DNA from 4 places in the Paenibacillus sp. FSL P2-0136 genome. Region 3 is predicted to be linked to each of the others. Evidence: predicted binding sites of a transcription regulator. Region 3 holds the regulator's gene; each other region holds the start of a gene.

The links. Region 3 encodes LexA, which represses DNA repair genes until DNA is damaged. Its sites were predicted from a motif close to CGAACATATGTTCG; they were not measured.
Region 1: NYE26_RS21955 (YolD-like family protein) is a predicted target of LexA. The motif match lies at 2,292-2,305, and genes of this name have one in related genera.
Region 2: NYE26_RS22000 (ImmA/IrrE family metallo-endopeptidase) is a predicted target of LexA. The motif match lies at 1,457-1,470, and genes of this name have one in related genera.
Region 4: recA (recombinase RecA) is a predicted target of LexA. The motif match lies at 2,190-2,203, and genes of this name have one in related genera.

Annotation. Positions count from the first base shown of each region.
Region 1 covers NZ_CP150244.1:5,182,740-5,186,695, reverse strand. The annotation lists gene NYE26_RS21975 (glycosyl hydrolase) at 1-264, shown strand, start outside; gene NYE26_RS21970 (PH domain-containing protein) at 282-773, opposite strand; gene NYE26_RS21965 (hypothetical protein) at 974-1,576, shown strand; gene NYE26_RS21960 (GNAT family N-acetyltransferase) at 1,664-2,089, opposite strand; gene NYE26_RS21955 (YolD-like family protein) at 2,365-2,700, shown strand; gene NYE26_RS21950 (hypothetical protein) at 2,743-2,904, opposite strand; gene NYE26_RS21945 (M15 family metallopeptidase) at 3,082-3,768, shown strand; gene NYE26_RS21940 (WGxxGxxG family protein) at 3,844-3,956, shown strand, end outside.
Region 2 covers NZ_CP150244.1:5,187,988-5,191,943, forward strand. The annotation lists gene NYE26_RS21980 (NucA/NucB deoxyribonuclease domain-containing protein) at 83-523, shown strand; gene NYE26_RS21985 (hypothetical protein) at 610-798, shown strand; gene NYE26_RS21990 (hypothetical protein) at 846-1,001, opposite strand; gene NYE26_RS21995 (YjfB family protein) at 1,171-1,347, shown strand; gene NYE26_RS22000 (ImmA/IrrE family metallo-endopeptidase) at 1,509-2,033, shown strand; gene NYE26_RS22005 (hypothetical protein) at 2,126-2,290, shown strand; gene NYE26_RS22010 (undecaprenyl-diphosphate phosphatase) at 2,301-3,104, opposite strand; gene NYE26_RS22015 (hypothetical protein) at 3,300-3,692, opposite strand; gene NYE26_RS22020 (hypothetical protein) at 3,716-3,916, opposite strand.
Region 3 covers NZ_CP150244.1:3,921,903-3,925,858, reverse strand. The annotation lists gene NYE26_RS16445 (hypothetical protein) at 1-90, shown strand, start outside; gene NYE26_RS16440 (hypothetical protein) at 106-465, shown strand; gene NYE26_RS16435 (hypothetical protein) at 557-778, shown strand; gene NYE26_RS16430 (hypothetical protein) at 893-1,111, shown strand; gene NYE26_RS16425 (L,D-transpeptidase) at 1,191-1,529, opposite strand; gene lexA (transcriptional repressor LexA) at 1,718-2,344, opposite strand; gene NYE26_RS16415 (LysM peptidoglycan-binding domain-containing protein) at 2,542-2,958, shown strand; gene NYE26_RS16410 (DUF896 domain-containing protein) at 3,068-3,277, shown strand; gene NYE26_RS16405 (hypothetical protein) at 3,325-3,852, shown strand; gene NYE26_RS16400 (HAD-IA family hydrolase) at 3,888-3,956, shown strand, end outside.
Region 4 covers NZ_CP150244.1:4,058,877-4,062,832, reverse strand. The annotation lists gene pgsA (CDP-diacylglycerol--glycerol-3-phosphate 3-phosphatidyltransferase) at 40-627, shown strand; gene NYE26_RS17055 (competence/damage-inducible protein A) at 686-1,975, shown strand; gene recA (recombinase RecA) at 2,273-3,337, shown strand; gene NYE26_RS17045 (RecX family transcriptional regulator) at 3,453-3,956, shown strand, end outside.

The sequences.
Region 1 (3,956 bases), 1.3 Mb from region 3:
GCTGCCTACAGTGAGACCTATACGATCTATTCGTATTCAGATGACGGAATCCGGATATGGATCGACGGGAAGCTGGTTATTGACAGCTGGATTAAGCAGAGCGGGCAGGAGCGGCAAGGCACAGTGAGTCTGATTGCAGGGAAGCTGCATGAGCTGAAGGTGGAGTACTATGAGAACCAGGGGGACGCGCGTGCGGTACTGATGTGGGAGAGCCCCAGCCAATCCAAAGGCGTAATTCCGGCAGGAGCCCTCTACCTTCCATAACCAAGTGTAGCGAAGTGTCAGATATGCTCGCGGTAGCTGATGTTGTTGGCGATTTTCTCGTCACGGACGGCTTGGCGCAGGATATCCTTGACAGCTTGAACCTTACGGATTCTATAGAAGGGGAGCTGTGGAGATGAAGCATCATCCGACAAAATGATCAGCGTCCCGATGCCCAGCATACGCTGCATAACCGACTGAGTGACAGAGAAATCATTGACCCGCAGCAGCTCGATTTCTTCGACATCCTTGCCGATCAGTCCGCTCTTCACCATAATCCGCTGGGACGTAATCGTATACTTGGTGGTATTCAGTCCGATCAGCCCCTTGAGACGGTCGGAGATGCCGGCAGGCTTGCCCTGCCATAATTCTTTTTCGGGACCGGAGCTATGGCCAGCCGCCGGACGGCGTGCTGCTGCCGGAGAACCGGCCTCTTCTGTACCTGCCCCGCATTCCCCGCAGAATTTGGCACCTTCCTTGTATTCCGCACCACATGCTGTGCAATAAGCCATGATAATCTTCCTCTCCTTGAACAGATGAATTCATTATAGTATAACAGGAATTGCCAGTCATCAACGGGTTATGGACCGCCGTTTCTCCCTATGAATACGCTTAACCGCTGACATATGTTTCATTACGCCGAATTTTACATTAATTTCATTTGCACTTAACAAAAATCGATATTATTCTGTTAAGTGGAGGGATATTAACTATGAGACAAGCTTTACTTGCAGGACTGCTAGTGGCCGTCATGATACTCAGTGCCTGCGGCAATAACAGTGCTGAACCGGCGTCCCCGGAAGAGGTACAGGAGACGGTACAGAACTTTTACAATGAAATGTCGAAATTCGACGAAATGGGCAAATCCTCGCTAGAGAACTTCAACACCACGCTAACCTCTTATTCCACCGGACAAGCGACAGACAAAGAATTCGAGAAGGCTGTGGACAGCTTCCAGGATACCGCATCTCAGCTTGCAGATCATGTGAACGATATCAAGATTGCGGGTGGCCTGCCGGATACGATCGAGAAGCTGCTTAGAGATTCGGTGATCGCTTTCCAGAGTGCCTATCAGATCAAGGAGAAGGCTTCCAAGGGCGCAGTATCGCCCGATGTGACCGCTGAGGAATTCAACACGATGAATGAGCAGGCGGACATAGCGATGCTCTACGGCATCTCCAAGCTGAATGAAGCCAGAGAAGCCGCCGGACTGATTGAACCGGAGCAAGCCGTACCAGGAACCGTATCAGATGCAGGCACAGATGCCAAGCAGGAACCGGGTGCTGGAAGCGCAGGGACTTCGTCAGTGAAATAAGCAGAGACAAGACTTGTTATAAGCCAAAGGATTCAGATGAAGACGCTGTACAGCATTACTGTAGGCGTCTTTTTGCTGCCGATTGAATTATTGGTCCAATCTTTTTGAGAAGTACTTAGGGGCTTCCCTGAAACCTTGTCTTTCATAAAATGTATGAGCCGCTATTCTTCTGGCATGGCAATGAACCTGGATACTGGCACATCCTCTTCGGGTGGCGGAAGCTGAAGCGGATTCCACTAATTCCTGTCCAATTCCCTTACTTCTAGCTGAGGAGTCCACAACCAGATAACTAATGGAGGCGATATCTCCTCTCATGCCCAGTTGCGGGATATAATGCAGGGAAAGACAGGCGATAACACCTCCTTCCGCTTCATAGACCATTAACTCCTTATTGGGGTCAGCAAGAAGTCTTTCTATATTCTCTTTCATATAAAGCTCGGTATCCGGATAACCTAACTGCGTCAATAGTCTGGAAATACCCTCTCGATCCTCCACATTTGCTGCTCTAATCATAAATATCATCTCCGTCCTTTCTACCCCTTTCCCCTAATGATGGCATCAGATTAGCGAAATTACTAGAACCACAGTATGGCTGTTTCAATGCAGGTGTGGTGCTAGCTCAACCCTTTGTAATGATCAGTTAAAGCCCTCCTTCTGCGTCCTTGGCCTGACATTAATTTCTGCTTGCTTAACAAGCTGAATCGCGGATATAATACAAACATACGTTCGGTTTATGAGCGGAAAGATGATGTAGTCCGGGTTATAAACATCAGAGTGGGGGAATAGCAATGGGCAAGAAGCTTGAAGCGGGCGGTCTGCGGGAGAGCAGCCGAAGCATGTTGACGGAGCATAAGGGCGGGATCAGGAGGGACGAACGGGAGACCTGGCATAGCCTGAGGCCGGTTCTGGATGAGCAGAAGCTGGAGGAGATTGAGCATACGCTGGCCTTATCGCTGCGGAGTCATGTGCGGGTAACGCTGGTGCTGTATGATCCTCAGGAGCAGGTGAAGCTGAGCGGGTTCGTGACCTCCATTCACACCCACTCGCGGGAATTCAAGCTGCAGTGGGCGGAGGAATGGAAGTGGCTGCTTGTAGATGACATTGTGGAGGCTTATATTGTCTAAAAGGTAAGCTCTTTGCCTGGGATCAGCACGGGCACGCCTCATTTACTTGCTGCGGTGTCCATCCGTCTTCTCATAGGCAATCAGCGTGACTTCCGGGTTCCCGGTCATCCGGGCAATCTCCGATTCCGCCTGGCGGATTACCTCCACCACATCCTCCTGGTCGCTAAGCGGGGCTATTCTGTAGCTGTCGCTGTGTATCTCCATGTTCATCCCCCTTTCCGTTAGAATGACCTGACTTGCGGTCTGCATTCTTATTCTGGCCTGTAGGCGCATAGTTCATCCGGGGAGATAGGACGCTGCACAGCTTATTTTGTGAAAAAACGGTCATTTGTGCAAGCAATCCGGCCTAAGCGGGCATTTACTATACCAGGGGGTGAGTAGATGCTTACTTTGGAGCAGGTCAAGCAGAAATCCGCCGCAAGGCTGGCGAAGCTGCATCCGGCCGTACTGGCTGGGGCGAACGAGCTGATTAGACGGAGCTATAACCGGGGGGTACCAATCCTCATTACGCAGGGCATGCGCACGATAGCGCAGCAGAATGAGCTATATGCTCAAGGGCGAACCAAGAAGGGCGACATTGTAACGAATGCCCGGGGAGGCGACAGCTACCATAATTACGGACTGGCAATAGATTTTGCGCTGCTCCTGCCGGATGGCAGGAATGTGTCCTGGGATATGAAACGTGACGGGGATGGCGACAAGGTGGCAGACTGGCAAGAGGTGGTGCAGGAGGGGAAGAAGCTGGGATTCGAATGGGGCGGGGACTGGACCTCCTTCAAGGATTACGCTCATCTGCAGATGAGCTTCGGCCTTAGCATCCAGGACCTGAAAGCGGGCAGACGGCCTACTGCCCAGCAGAGTGCAGCCGCACTAAGCCGTATAACCGGAGGTGAGCCAGAGGTGAACAAGGATATCCCGGTAAATATTACGCTCAATGGAAAGAAGCTGACGACCGGCGTCATGGACGATGCGGTAACCTATGCGCCTGTACGAGCGATTGCGGAAGCACTTGGAGCCAAGGTCACGTATAATGCGTCCAGCAAGACCGTGAACATTGTGAAGGAATAACTTCTCTGCATAGATGCTGTCCCGGATGGGGAAATTATCAGCGATTAACCACATCCATGAAGGGGGCACAACATTTTGAACAAGCTGATCACAAGTCTTGCCTGCGGTACGGTCCTGTCCATGAGTCTGCTCGGAGCAGGTGACATCTCCGCAGCAGCGCCGGGCGGTATGACAACTACGACTCCGGG
Region 2 (3,956 bases), 1.3 Mb from region 3:
GGACTGTCGCAATCCGGTATTCTTACGCTATACTATTCAGGGCACAGGCATTATACCCATACCCACTTACAAAGGAGCAGATATGAAAGCCAAAAAATCCATCATCAGTCTCATCATTATCGCCCTGCTCAGTCTTGCCGCCTACCTGCTGGAGGAGAACGGGCAATGGCTGCCGCAGACCCCTTCTGCGAATCCTTCGGAGGTCGTGAAGCTGAAGTTCCCGGCAGACCGCTACCCGGAGACCGCGAGGCACATCCAGAAGGCCATCCGTAAGGGAGAGTCGGCCATCTGCACGATCAACCGCAAGGAGGCGGAAGAGAACCGCAAGGCTTCTCTGAAGGGAGTCCCCACGAAGAAAGGCTATGACCGGGACGAATGGCCGATGGCCATGTGTGATGAAGGCGGAGCCGGGGCGCATATTGAGTACATAACACCCAGTGATAACCGCGGAGCGGGAAGCTGGGTAGGCAATCAGCTGGAGGCGTTCGCAGACGGTACGCGTGTGGAGTTTATTTTCAAATAAGCCGGCCTGTGGGGGATGTTGTTCAATTTCACTGCGATAAAGCGTAGAATGAAATGGGATAATATAACTTAGATGGAGAGCCGGAAGTGTTCTATATCTGTTATCGGGGCAAACGGCTGTACGGCCCTATGTCCGAAGCTGAAGCCTTACAGGAATGGTTCGCGCTTGCAGGAACAGTCAAGGAGCTCTATATCATTGAAACCGATGCAGCTACAGGCAGAATCAAACGCCAGATCGGGCCAACGGTCCGTGCTCATAAGAAGAAAAAGAAATAGCCCTATCCGGCACAGGCCGGACAGGGCTACACTGGCTATAGGCGGTTCTAGAACAAACAGGCTTTAGTGATGATAACCAGCAGAATGAACAGAACCAGAATGGCACCTGTCGAAGTCCAAGGGCTTACTACCGGAACGATTGGAGGTCCCTGATTCACTCCACCTACGTTATTTCCACAACCGCAACCATACTCTGCTCCCATAATTAATTCCTCCTCTTGAATATTGAATACAGCACAGAATATGTGGAATTCCGCCCCGTTGCATGGGCCAATTGGCAAAGAAATGCCTTTCACCTAACGGACAGGCGTCCAGTAGTCGATATAGAGTATGAAGCAATAGCTTCACAACAAATGAAGGGAGGAATGCCGGATGGATATTGCTGCATTATCCGTAGTGATGAGCCAGTCATCCTTACAGCAGGCCGCAGGGCTGCAGGTGATGAGCCTTGCCAAGGAGCAGGCGCAGAGCAGCGCCCAGGATATGGTTCAGATGCTGAGTCAGGCCACGCACCCCACCTTGGGAAAAACACTTGATATTCGGGCGTAATTCCTTTATGCTTACATACATAGGAACACCCGTTCCATATTTCAGCCGTTGAAGAGTACGTGCTGAACTGCTGCTTAGCCCTTAAGGGCTTTTCTTTTGGCCAATAACACGAACATACGATCTTATATATGGGGTGATTGATTATGCAAGGCTATTATCAGATGACCGCTTTGGAGAAATGGACAGAGGATCTATACCAGCGCATTGGCGTCCGCAAGCCGGCCGATATCTCCATTGATTACATAGCGAAGCAGCTCAATATCTGGGTACACTATCTGGATGTCAGAAGCAAGGCGATTGAGGCTGCGGCCGGAATGTACAGTATGTTCATCGACAACCGCCTCCCTCCCGAGCTGCAGCGGCTGGAATTCCTCCACGAGCTCTGTCATCTGCTGCGGCATGCCGGCAAGTCTACGCTTATGCCCGGAGTGTTCACGCAGGCGCAGAGAGATGAATCCGACCGGTTCATTCTGTATGCCTCCATGCCCTATAGTATGATTTCCGCGAATACGCTGCCCGAGCTTCGTGAGGATGCCGTTGCCGAGCTGGCTGTAGCGTTCCAGGTTCCCGTTCCCCTCGCGCTGCAGCGGATCGACCAGATCCAGAGACGGATTTTCCAGGGGCAATTAATGGCTGTTATGGAACGTAACGAAGACAGAAATATCATCCACAGACATATTCGCTAAGCGCTGCGGGGATAATACGCTATAGACCCGGAGGGCGGAGATTCCCCTCTATAACAGGGTTAGATTCTACTGTAAAGGGGATCAAGATCAACGTGGAAGCCTTGAAAGTCATTCAATTATTGCTGACTCACCCTGAATATAGCGTGGATGCCGTTCATCCTGAAATTCCGGATTTTGTGGGTATCGAGACGATTGAAGTGGACCACGTTACCCAGACCTTCTCCATCCTGCTGCAGGAGCCTAAGGAATACGGCTGAAAGCAGGATTTTACAGTATAACAATTACATAGAACAGCCCCGCTAACACGAACCGGTACAGCGCGAACCACTCCAGGCGGAGCCGCTTAATCAGCTTGATGAACGTGACTACAGCAATCATGGCTACCAGGAAGGACGTCACGAACCCGATTAGCATCAGGGTCAGCGTATCTGAACTGAGTAGATCCCTGCTGTCATACAGGTCCAGGAGGCTTGCTCCGAACATCACCGGCACGGAGATCAGGAAGGTGAAGTCCGCAGCGGCTTTCTGGCTGGTTCCCAGCAGCAGACCGCCTGAGATCGTTGAACCGGATCTTGAGAAGCCGGGCCACAGCGCCAGACACTGGAACAGCCCGATGCCGAAGGCTTGCTTGTAGTTTATCCCGTCTACCGTCTCTGACGTTACGGATCTCCTGCTGCGTGCAGCGAAGATCATCAATAGGCCACCGGCAATCAGACCAATTAAGACCGGCTTGGGGCCGAATAACTGGCTCTTGATCGTGTCTTTGAAGAGCAGATACACCACTAGTGCCGGAACCATAGCCAGGAGCATGTGGATGGCGTTCAGCCCCTTGCTCTTGGAGAAATCCAGCTTCAGCATATTCATCCCGATGTTCACATACTTCTTCCAATACAGCAACAGCACGGCCATTACCGCACCTAGCTGGATCACGATTTTGAAGGTAACGGCAGCCTCCCCCTCGAACTCCAGCAAATCCCCTGCCAGGATAAGGTGCCCGGTAGACGAGACCGGCAAGAATTCAGTCAACCCCTCAATAATCCCTAATATAATTGCTTTGATAGCTTCAGTCACTGGTGAATAGCCCCTCTCGGAAGTGAATAAATATATTTCCAGTATAAGAGGCTTAGATGGAATTCCCCATCGAATGAGCTAACAATATGGGAGTTAGTGTGACATAAATGTCATGTGGTTTATTGTGATCAGAACAAAAAAGCCACCAAGCTACTGGTGGCAAAATTTCATTATGCTCTATTCATAAAATAGCCGCTACGCTAATTGTGTAATAACAAGATGTGCTGAAACGGGTCTTGTTCCTCCGGCAAGAGGAGTAATCGTAAGTGCAGTGGAGTTTCCGGCAGGATTACGAACGGTCAGTATGCTGTTAATGACCGTTGTTTGGACAATAGCCATTTCTACGATTTGTGAGGTACCTGTTGCCCGCCCAACTACGGTATAAGCGAGATCTGCACCATTTAAAGTCAAGATTAGTTGTCCGGCTTCGGTCACGCTAACCTGAAACAGCACCTGATACGTCCCAATGGCCGCTAAATTAAAAGAACTCGGCCCGATCCGGGTAATCGTTGTCCCGCTGGTAGGGCCATCTTGAGGAAAGCTTACATCTGTGCCCGGCGCTACCGTTGCCGCATTATCAGGAGGCATCAGGGCAAAGAAATCGGCAAATCCTAATACCCCTCCCGCCGTTCCTGTTGCCCCGGTTGCTCCTGTTGCCCCGGTCGCTCCTGCGGCTCCTGCAGCTCCTGCGGCTCCGGCTGGCCCAGTGGCTCCTGTGGCTCCAGCCGGCCCTGCAGCTCCTGCAGCTCCTGCCGGACCAGTAGCTCCGGCAATGCCTTGCGGCCCAATCGCTCCCGCCGGACCAGGTTCACCCTGCGGGCCCTGGGGACCTATGAGGCCCTGTGCTCCCGG
Region 3 (3,956 bases):
AGTGGCATTACAGGTGGGATGCTGTTCGTCTACCGGATGATGTTGAATCCGCTGGGGGTCATGTTGCTAGAGATACTATATATTCTGTAGTAGAGGGGGAAAAGAATGAATTCGCGTTATGATACGCCAAGCCCTGTACGCAGAGTCCGCAGGAGATCGGGCGGTAAGTCGTTACTGGTTCTTATCCTTGTTCTGATTGTGATGGCGGTTACGAATCCGGGAAAGGAAGCATTCAGTGAATATTCTGTAAAGAATCTGGAAAATACGCTCGGTCAGGAAATAGGCGACGGAATTACCAAGCAGGTGGCCCAGCCTGTAATTGAGTCTTTGACCGTGAGGGATAACTACATTTTGTTTTCTGTATTCAGTGTACCGGACCTTAAGAATACCAATTTTTTTACCCGGGATGGCGGGGCCACGAAGAAGTATATCGGATTGTTCAAAATCCTGTTTATTAAGCTGTAAATATGGTTTACATATTGTTCCATGACCCGGTATAATTGAATAGATTCGAGACGGAATCTTTAATATGGTTGTGGAACAAGGAGGAACGAAGTTGAATACGGCTTATAAAGTACTGTCCAGTGATGCTGATCTATTCGCTGCCGCACTGGCACAGGTACAGGTCTACGTCGTTCAGCTGGTTGATGGCAAACCGCATGTGATTGCTGATTATGCCGGACCTGTACAGAAATGGACACCGGAGTACATTGTGCTGGCCGGAATGACTTATAGACGCGATGAATTTGAATTCCGGGTACGATTGAACAAGAAGTAAGCAGATTCGCTGCCCACTACCTGCAGCTCTAACTAACATTACTGCCGAATCACACAATCTTTGGAGCCATTCTTGGCATCTCTTATACTATCCAAGTGTAAAAGAGGTGTAAAGATGAGCCAAAGAGAACGTAACCGGATTCGCAGAGCCATTAATGTCCTGCTGACACAGCGGGCAATCCTGCTGGAGAGACTGGAAGAGATCAATGAGAATCTGCGCAGGGTGCCTAGAGGTTCGCGGGCCAGAAGAGAACTGCTGGCAGCCAGAGAATCGATCCGCGAGGCCATCCGTTTGAATACGGTGGCTATCCGTCTGTTGAGAAGTGTGCTGTAGTCTGTATCCGCTCTAATTTATATGAGTCACAGGAACCCTTGGGACGCAATCTGGCGTCTCAAGGGTTTTTGCGACGTTCCTATTCCCGGATGGTGACACGGGTACCTATGGGAACGAGGGCGGCTAGAGCCAGAACATCTGCGTTATACATTCGAATACAGCCGTGTGAGACCATGTGGCCGATGGAGGATGGGTCATTGGTTCCGTGGATGCCGTAATGCGGCTTGGACAGTCCCATCCAGAAGGCACCGAACGGACCGCCCGGATTGGGCTGTTTGTTAATGATGGTGTATTCGCCTACAGGCGAGACGGTTAACATTTTGCCGATGCCGACAGGGAAGCCTCTGGTGACAACGTCATTATCCAGCAGATACAGCATGCGCTGTGACAGATCGACGATAATTCGGTAATTGGGCATACAGATCAGCACTCCTTTGTAACAGGATATGTGCGGAGCTATGCAGCGGTTCGCAGAAAAAATGGCCAAAAAGCTGAATGCGAACAAATGTTTGTATACAGCTTTTTGGCCACCACACGAAGTAAAATGAACATAAAACAGGCTGCTTCGCATGGTGCGGAGCAGCCTGTTCTTAAGCGGGGAGTAGATTAGTGGATATCGCGGAATAATCCGATGACCCGGCCCAAAATTGTAACGCGGTTGAGGCGGAGAGGCTCGTACGCCGGATTCTCCGGCTGCAGCCTGATATGATCCCGTTCCTTGTAGAAGGTCTTGACAGTTGCTTCATCTTCTTCGGTCATCGCTACAACAATATCGCCGTTGTCGGCAGTCTGCTGCTGGCGCACGATGACATAATCCCCGTTCATAATTCCGGCATCCACCATACTGTCACCAAGGACAGATAGCATAAATACCTTGTTATCACCTACATAATGAGCAGGCAACGGGAAGTAATCCTCAATATTCTCTGTTGCTGTAATAGGAACACCAGCTGTAACCTTACCCACTACCGGGATGCGGGTAACGGTCTGGACGAATTGATGCACATTCTCTGAATCTTCCTGGCCGAGTAATTCAATGGCACGCGGTTTCGTTGGGTCACGCCGGATCAGGCCCTTCTTCTCAAGCCGGTCCAAGTGACCATGCACGGTTGAGCTGGAGGCCAGGCCGACAGCCTCGCCAATCTCGCGGACGGACGGAGGATAACCCTTGCTGCGGACTTCATTACGTATAAATTCCAGGATCGCCAGCTGACGACTAGAAATCTTTGACATCGGTATCAACCCCATATACTATGTTTGGGAAAATTATAACATAGAACTTCCGTTCGTACAAACATAAGTTCTAAAATGAGGAAAATAAGAGAACGGAAATAAAGAGAACAAATGTTCCGAAAAAACTATTGATCGAAACACATGTTCGTGTTATATTATTTTCGAAAGCAAGAACATGTGTTTGGAGGATGATAATCATGTTAAAGTATAGTACATACAACAGCATCTACAATAATGAGGATATCAAGGTGTCCGCTCCCAGTAATCCAACTGCTCATAGTTATGTAACCAAGATCAAGGACGGTATTCTTCATAGTCTCGCTGCGCTCTCATCACTATTCCGTCAGGTCAGCCTGATGAAGCTGGTCCTGGTGCTGATGCTTGTTATTTCGGGATTCACTGTGGTGGGGAATGTTTTTGCCGGTTCGGTCTCGTCGATGAAGCCGGATAAGCGGATCGTAGTCGAACGCGGGGATACCTTATGGAGTATTGCGTTAAGCAACAAGCCTGGGGACATGAAGACAGCCGTATATATAGAAGGAATAATGAAGAGTAATCATTTGGAGAACAGCGTCATTAAGGCCGGAGATATTCTGACTTTACCTTTATACTGAAGGAATGCAGCAGGCTAATGATCGACTCGGAGAGCTTTCAGGGGGTAGACCTTGACAAGCTCTTTTTCTCATGGCAAAGTTAAAATGAATTTAGAGGGAGGGAAACGTATTGAATATTGACGAATTGGTCGCACGCATCAATGAATTGGCACGCAAAGCTAAGAACGGCGGCCTGAATGAAGAGGAACTGGCTGAACGTGCCAAGCTCCGCGAGATTTACCTGGGGAATATCCGCACTAACTTTCGGGCCCAGCTTGATACCATCGAAATTGTGGACAATCCGGAGCATGAAGAAGGCAATAACGGACTTAAGCATTAGCCTGTTGCCTTTTCATAGATAATACAGGATGACTAGGGGGAACTTACATGGCCCGTTCTTGGGAAAGAATGGTTCAACGCAACACGAAGCAAATTAACCAGCAAAGAAAGAAGCAGGGGAAGGACTCCATTTACACTTCCAGCACTAAGACTGCCGCGAAAAGCATCGATATTTTCAAAGGCCGAAATATCGTATTCCCCGTTGTACTGATGCTGCTCGGTATCATGTTCTGGGTGGTCGGCTCAATTGACGAAGCCAAAGGAAGCGGGATTCTGGCCAACTGGCTGGGTGTAGTGCTGTACTTCCTGCTCGCTGCGCTGCTGTTCTTCCGCCGTCCGTTTCTTAAGGTTGAGCGTGCGCGTATCTCTACTATTAAATACAACCGCGAACGCTTCCTGGCTGCGGCGGATATTGAGAAGATCACTTTATCGCGCAGTGTAGTTACCATTAAGTATAAGGGTAAGCGCAAGCAGTGGATTTTCTCCAAGCTGATTAACCGTTATGACACTGCTGCGATGGGGGAACGCCTGGAGCAGTTCGCCAAGAACAACAACATTGAGGTCGTGCACGAATAGCAAGACAGACCAGCATATAGGGAGTGGGAGAACAAATGCCGATTACCGCCGTTCTATTTGACCTTGACGATACTCTGCTGTGGGATGACCGCAGTGTGGAAGAA
Region 4 (3,956 bases), 140 kb from region 3:
GGAATACCGGATTCGTATGGACTAGGGGAGGAAACTTCAGTGAATTTACCCAACCGCATCACATTAGCACGTATTTGCCTTATCCCAATCATGATGTTTTTTCTGCTGGTGGACTTCAGCTTCTATCCGGAACCGATACATTGGGGCTCCTTTCAGCTTTCAATTAATCACTTGGTCGCGGCAGTTATTTTTCTGCTGGCAGCCAGTACCGATGGAATTGACGGTTACATAGCCAGAAAATATAACATGGTCACCAATCTGGGCAAGCTGCTCGATCCGCTTGCGGATAAGCTGCTGGTCTCGGCCGTGCTGATCTCGCTGGTCGAGCTGGGAAGATGCGATTCCTGGATTGCCATTGTCATCATCAGCCGCGAGTTTGCCGTGACCGGCCTGCGCCAGGTGGCACTGCTGGAAGGGAAGGTAGTGGCTGCAAGCAAATGGGGAAAGGTAAAAACAGTGATTCAGATTGTTGCTATTTCCCTGCTGCTGCTTAACAATTTCCCGTTCCAGTTCGTCAGCATCCCTGTGGATGACATTGCCATCTGGGCGGCAGCCATCATTACCATTTACTCTGGCATTGATTATTTCGTGAAGAATAAGGATCTGCTGGATTTGAACAAAGCCTGAGAGGCTGGAACAGGCTTAACCTTGCAGGATACCTACAATCAGGAGGAGAACGTCAGCTATGAAAGCAGAGATTATTGCCGTTGGAACAGAACTTTTACTTGGACAAATCGTGAACAGCAATGCCCAGTTTCTTTCAGTCGAGCTGGCTGCATTAGGCATTGACGTTTATTTTCAGACCGTTGTGGGAGATAACAAAAACCGCCTTCTGGAAGCGATCCGGATTGCTCAGAGCCGGGCGGATGTTATATTGTTCACGGGCGGCATTGGTCCGACCGAGGATGATCTGACCAAGGATGCGCTGGCTGCGGCGCTTGGCCGGACCCTGCACATCGACCAGCTAGCCATGGATCATGTGCAGCGCTTCTTCGATGACCGCAAGATTGTAATGACTGAGAATAACCGCAAGCAGGCGCTTGTCATTGAAGGGACGACTCCTCTGTCCAATGATACCGGCCTTGCGGTAGGGATTGCTTTTGCAGAAGAGGACAAATATTATATCGTGCTGCCCGGCCCGCCCCGGGAGATGAAGCCGATGTTCACGGATAAGGCCAAGCCATGGCTTCAGCAGCATGCACTTACTGGTGAAATGCCGCTCTACTCGAAGATGCTGAAGTTCGCCGGGATTGGCGAGTCGCTGCTGGAGGACAAGCTGATTGAGCTGATCCGCAGCCAGAGCGATCCAACGATTGCCCCGTATGCCAAGGAAGGCGAAGTGACCGTGCGCATCTCCACCAAGGCGCCGTCCGAGCGGGAAGCTATGGTCAAGCTCGATGCTCTGGAGAAGACGATTGCGGACATTCTGCCGGAGAATCTGTATGCCAACATCGATGTGCCGCTGGAGCAGCTGATTGTGGACTGGATGGCGGATGCGGGACTCACTCTAAGTGCTGCCGAGAGTTGTACAGGCGGTCTGCTGATGGAGAGCATTACGAATATTCCGGGCAGCGCCTCCATGTTTGCCGGAGGGATCGTGTGTTATTCCAATGATATTAAGAAGAAACTGCTGAATGTGCCTTCCGCCATGCTTGAAGGTCCGGATGCCCCGGGAGCGGTGAGCCGCGAGGTTGCGGAGGTACTGGCTGAGCAGGTGCGTATGATCGGTGACACGGACTTCGGCTTATCGGTTACCGGTGTAGCCGGACCGGGATATTCCGAGCGCAAGCCGGTGGGTCTTGTGTTCGTAGGACTGGCTGAGCGGGGCTGCAAGACAGAGGTATATGAGCTGAATCTGAAGGGCACCCGTGAGAACATCCGGCTGCGCACCGTCAAGGCGCTGCTGTACCGGTTGTGGCGCCGCCTGGAAGAACGCAAGGTTGCTACTCCGCTGGAAGGCTCGGCCTTGCAATAACTGTACGGGCCGGTATATAATTCATGTATACGGAAGAACCGTGGCTTGAGCGATCATGCTGCGGTTTTTTGTTTTATATTAGGTATAACAAATTATCCTTTGGCTGTTCCTATTAACGTAAGAAGCGGAAGAGAAGCACCTGCTGAGTTTTGCATCCGGAAGGAGGCATGTATCTTACAATAAAAGGGAGTATTATCCCCGGGAGCAAAAAAAACGAATGTATGTTCTAAAAAAGACTTGGCAAGCCCTTCAAAACACGTTATTATAATACTATAAACAGTGAAGGAAGTGGTCTGATTGTCAGATCGTCGTGCAGCGCTTGATATGGCGCTTCGTCAAATAGAAAAACAATTCGGTAAAGGTTCGGTAATGAAACTGGGAGAATCCACTCACATGAAAGTGGAAGTTGTACCTAGCGGATCTTTGGCACTTGATATTGCACTAGGTATTGGCGGACTTCCCAAAGGACGTATTATTGAAGTATATGGACCGGAATCTTCCGGTAAGACGACGGTTGCACTTCATGCGATCGCTGAAGTACAGAAGCAGGGCGGACAAGCTGCCTTCATCGATGCTGAGCATGCGCTTGATCCCAAGTATGCCAAGGCGCTTGGCGTTAACATTGATGAACTGCTGCTGTCCCAGCCTGATACGGGTGAACAGGCCCTGGAAATCGCTGAAGCGCTTGTACGCAGCGGAGCAGTAGACATCATTGTAGTTGACTCTGTAGCAGCACTTGTGCCGAAGGCAGAAATTGAAGGCGACATGGGTGATTCCCACGTAGGCTTGCAGGCCCGTCTGATGTCCCAGGCCTTGCGGAAGCTGTCTGGTGCCATTAACAAATCCAACACTATTGCGATCTTCATTAACCAGCTTCGTGAGAAGATCGGCGTAATGTTCGGTAACCCTGAGACCACTCCGGGTGGGCGCGCTCTGAAGTTCTATTCCTCTGTCCGTCTGGATGTGCGCCGGGTAGAGAGTATCAAGATGGGTAACGATGTCGTGGGTAACCGCACGAAGATCAAGGTTGTGAAGAACAAGGTAGCGCCTCCGTTCAAGCAAGCGGATGTAGATATCATGTACGGCGAAGGAATCTCCAGAGAGGGAAGCCTTGTGGATATCGGTACGGAGATGGATATTGTCAACAAGAGCGGTGCCTGGTATTCCTATGAAGGCGAACGTCTGGGTCAAGGACGGGAGAATTCCAAGCAGTTCCTGAAGGAACATCAGGATATTGCTCTGCTGATCGAGAACAAGATCCGTGAGGCAAGTAATCTCACGACTCTGGTAGAGCCACCATCTGAAGCGGCTGTGGCTGCGGAGCAAGAGGAAGAAGAGAAGCTGCTGCTTGAGATTGAGTAATTAAGTACTCCTCTACTTCTAATTGAATAATGAAGTCAAGATGGATAGGCGCCCTGTGAAGATATAACAGGGTGCCTTTTCGTAAATATTTCAGCTTAAGTAGGTGATTGGCAGGATGGTTATCCAATTGGATGAGGAATTCGAGGAACAGGATGAGCAGCAGGTGCTGGCGGATTTCCCGGCAGATCAAGAGCTGGTAATTACAAAGGTAGAGCGGCTTAAGAAGTCTAATTATCGTTATCTAATCCATTTCGGAGACTACAACATGACTGTTCATGAAGATGTCATGATCAAATACCGGATGATTACCGGGAGTGCTTTTGTAAAAGCGGATCTGGAGGATATCGTTGCCGCAGACGAGCGCCAGCGGGGGTATGTGGAGGGGCTTAGGTATCTGGAGCGCAAACCCAGAACCGCACAGGAGATGGCCCGCCGTTTAAGGGAGAAGGAAATAGGGGAGACTGTTATTGCCGAAGTTCTGCTCCGCCTGCAGGAGGAACGTCTGCTTGATGATCCCTTGTACGCCAAACAGTGGGCGGAGCAGCGGATTGTGAATCAGCGTAAGGGCAAGATGTGGATCCGGCAGGAGCTGCGGGAGAAAGGGATTGATAAGTCGCTG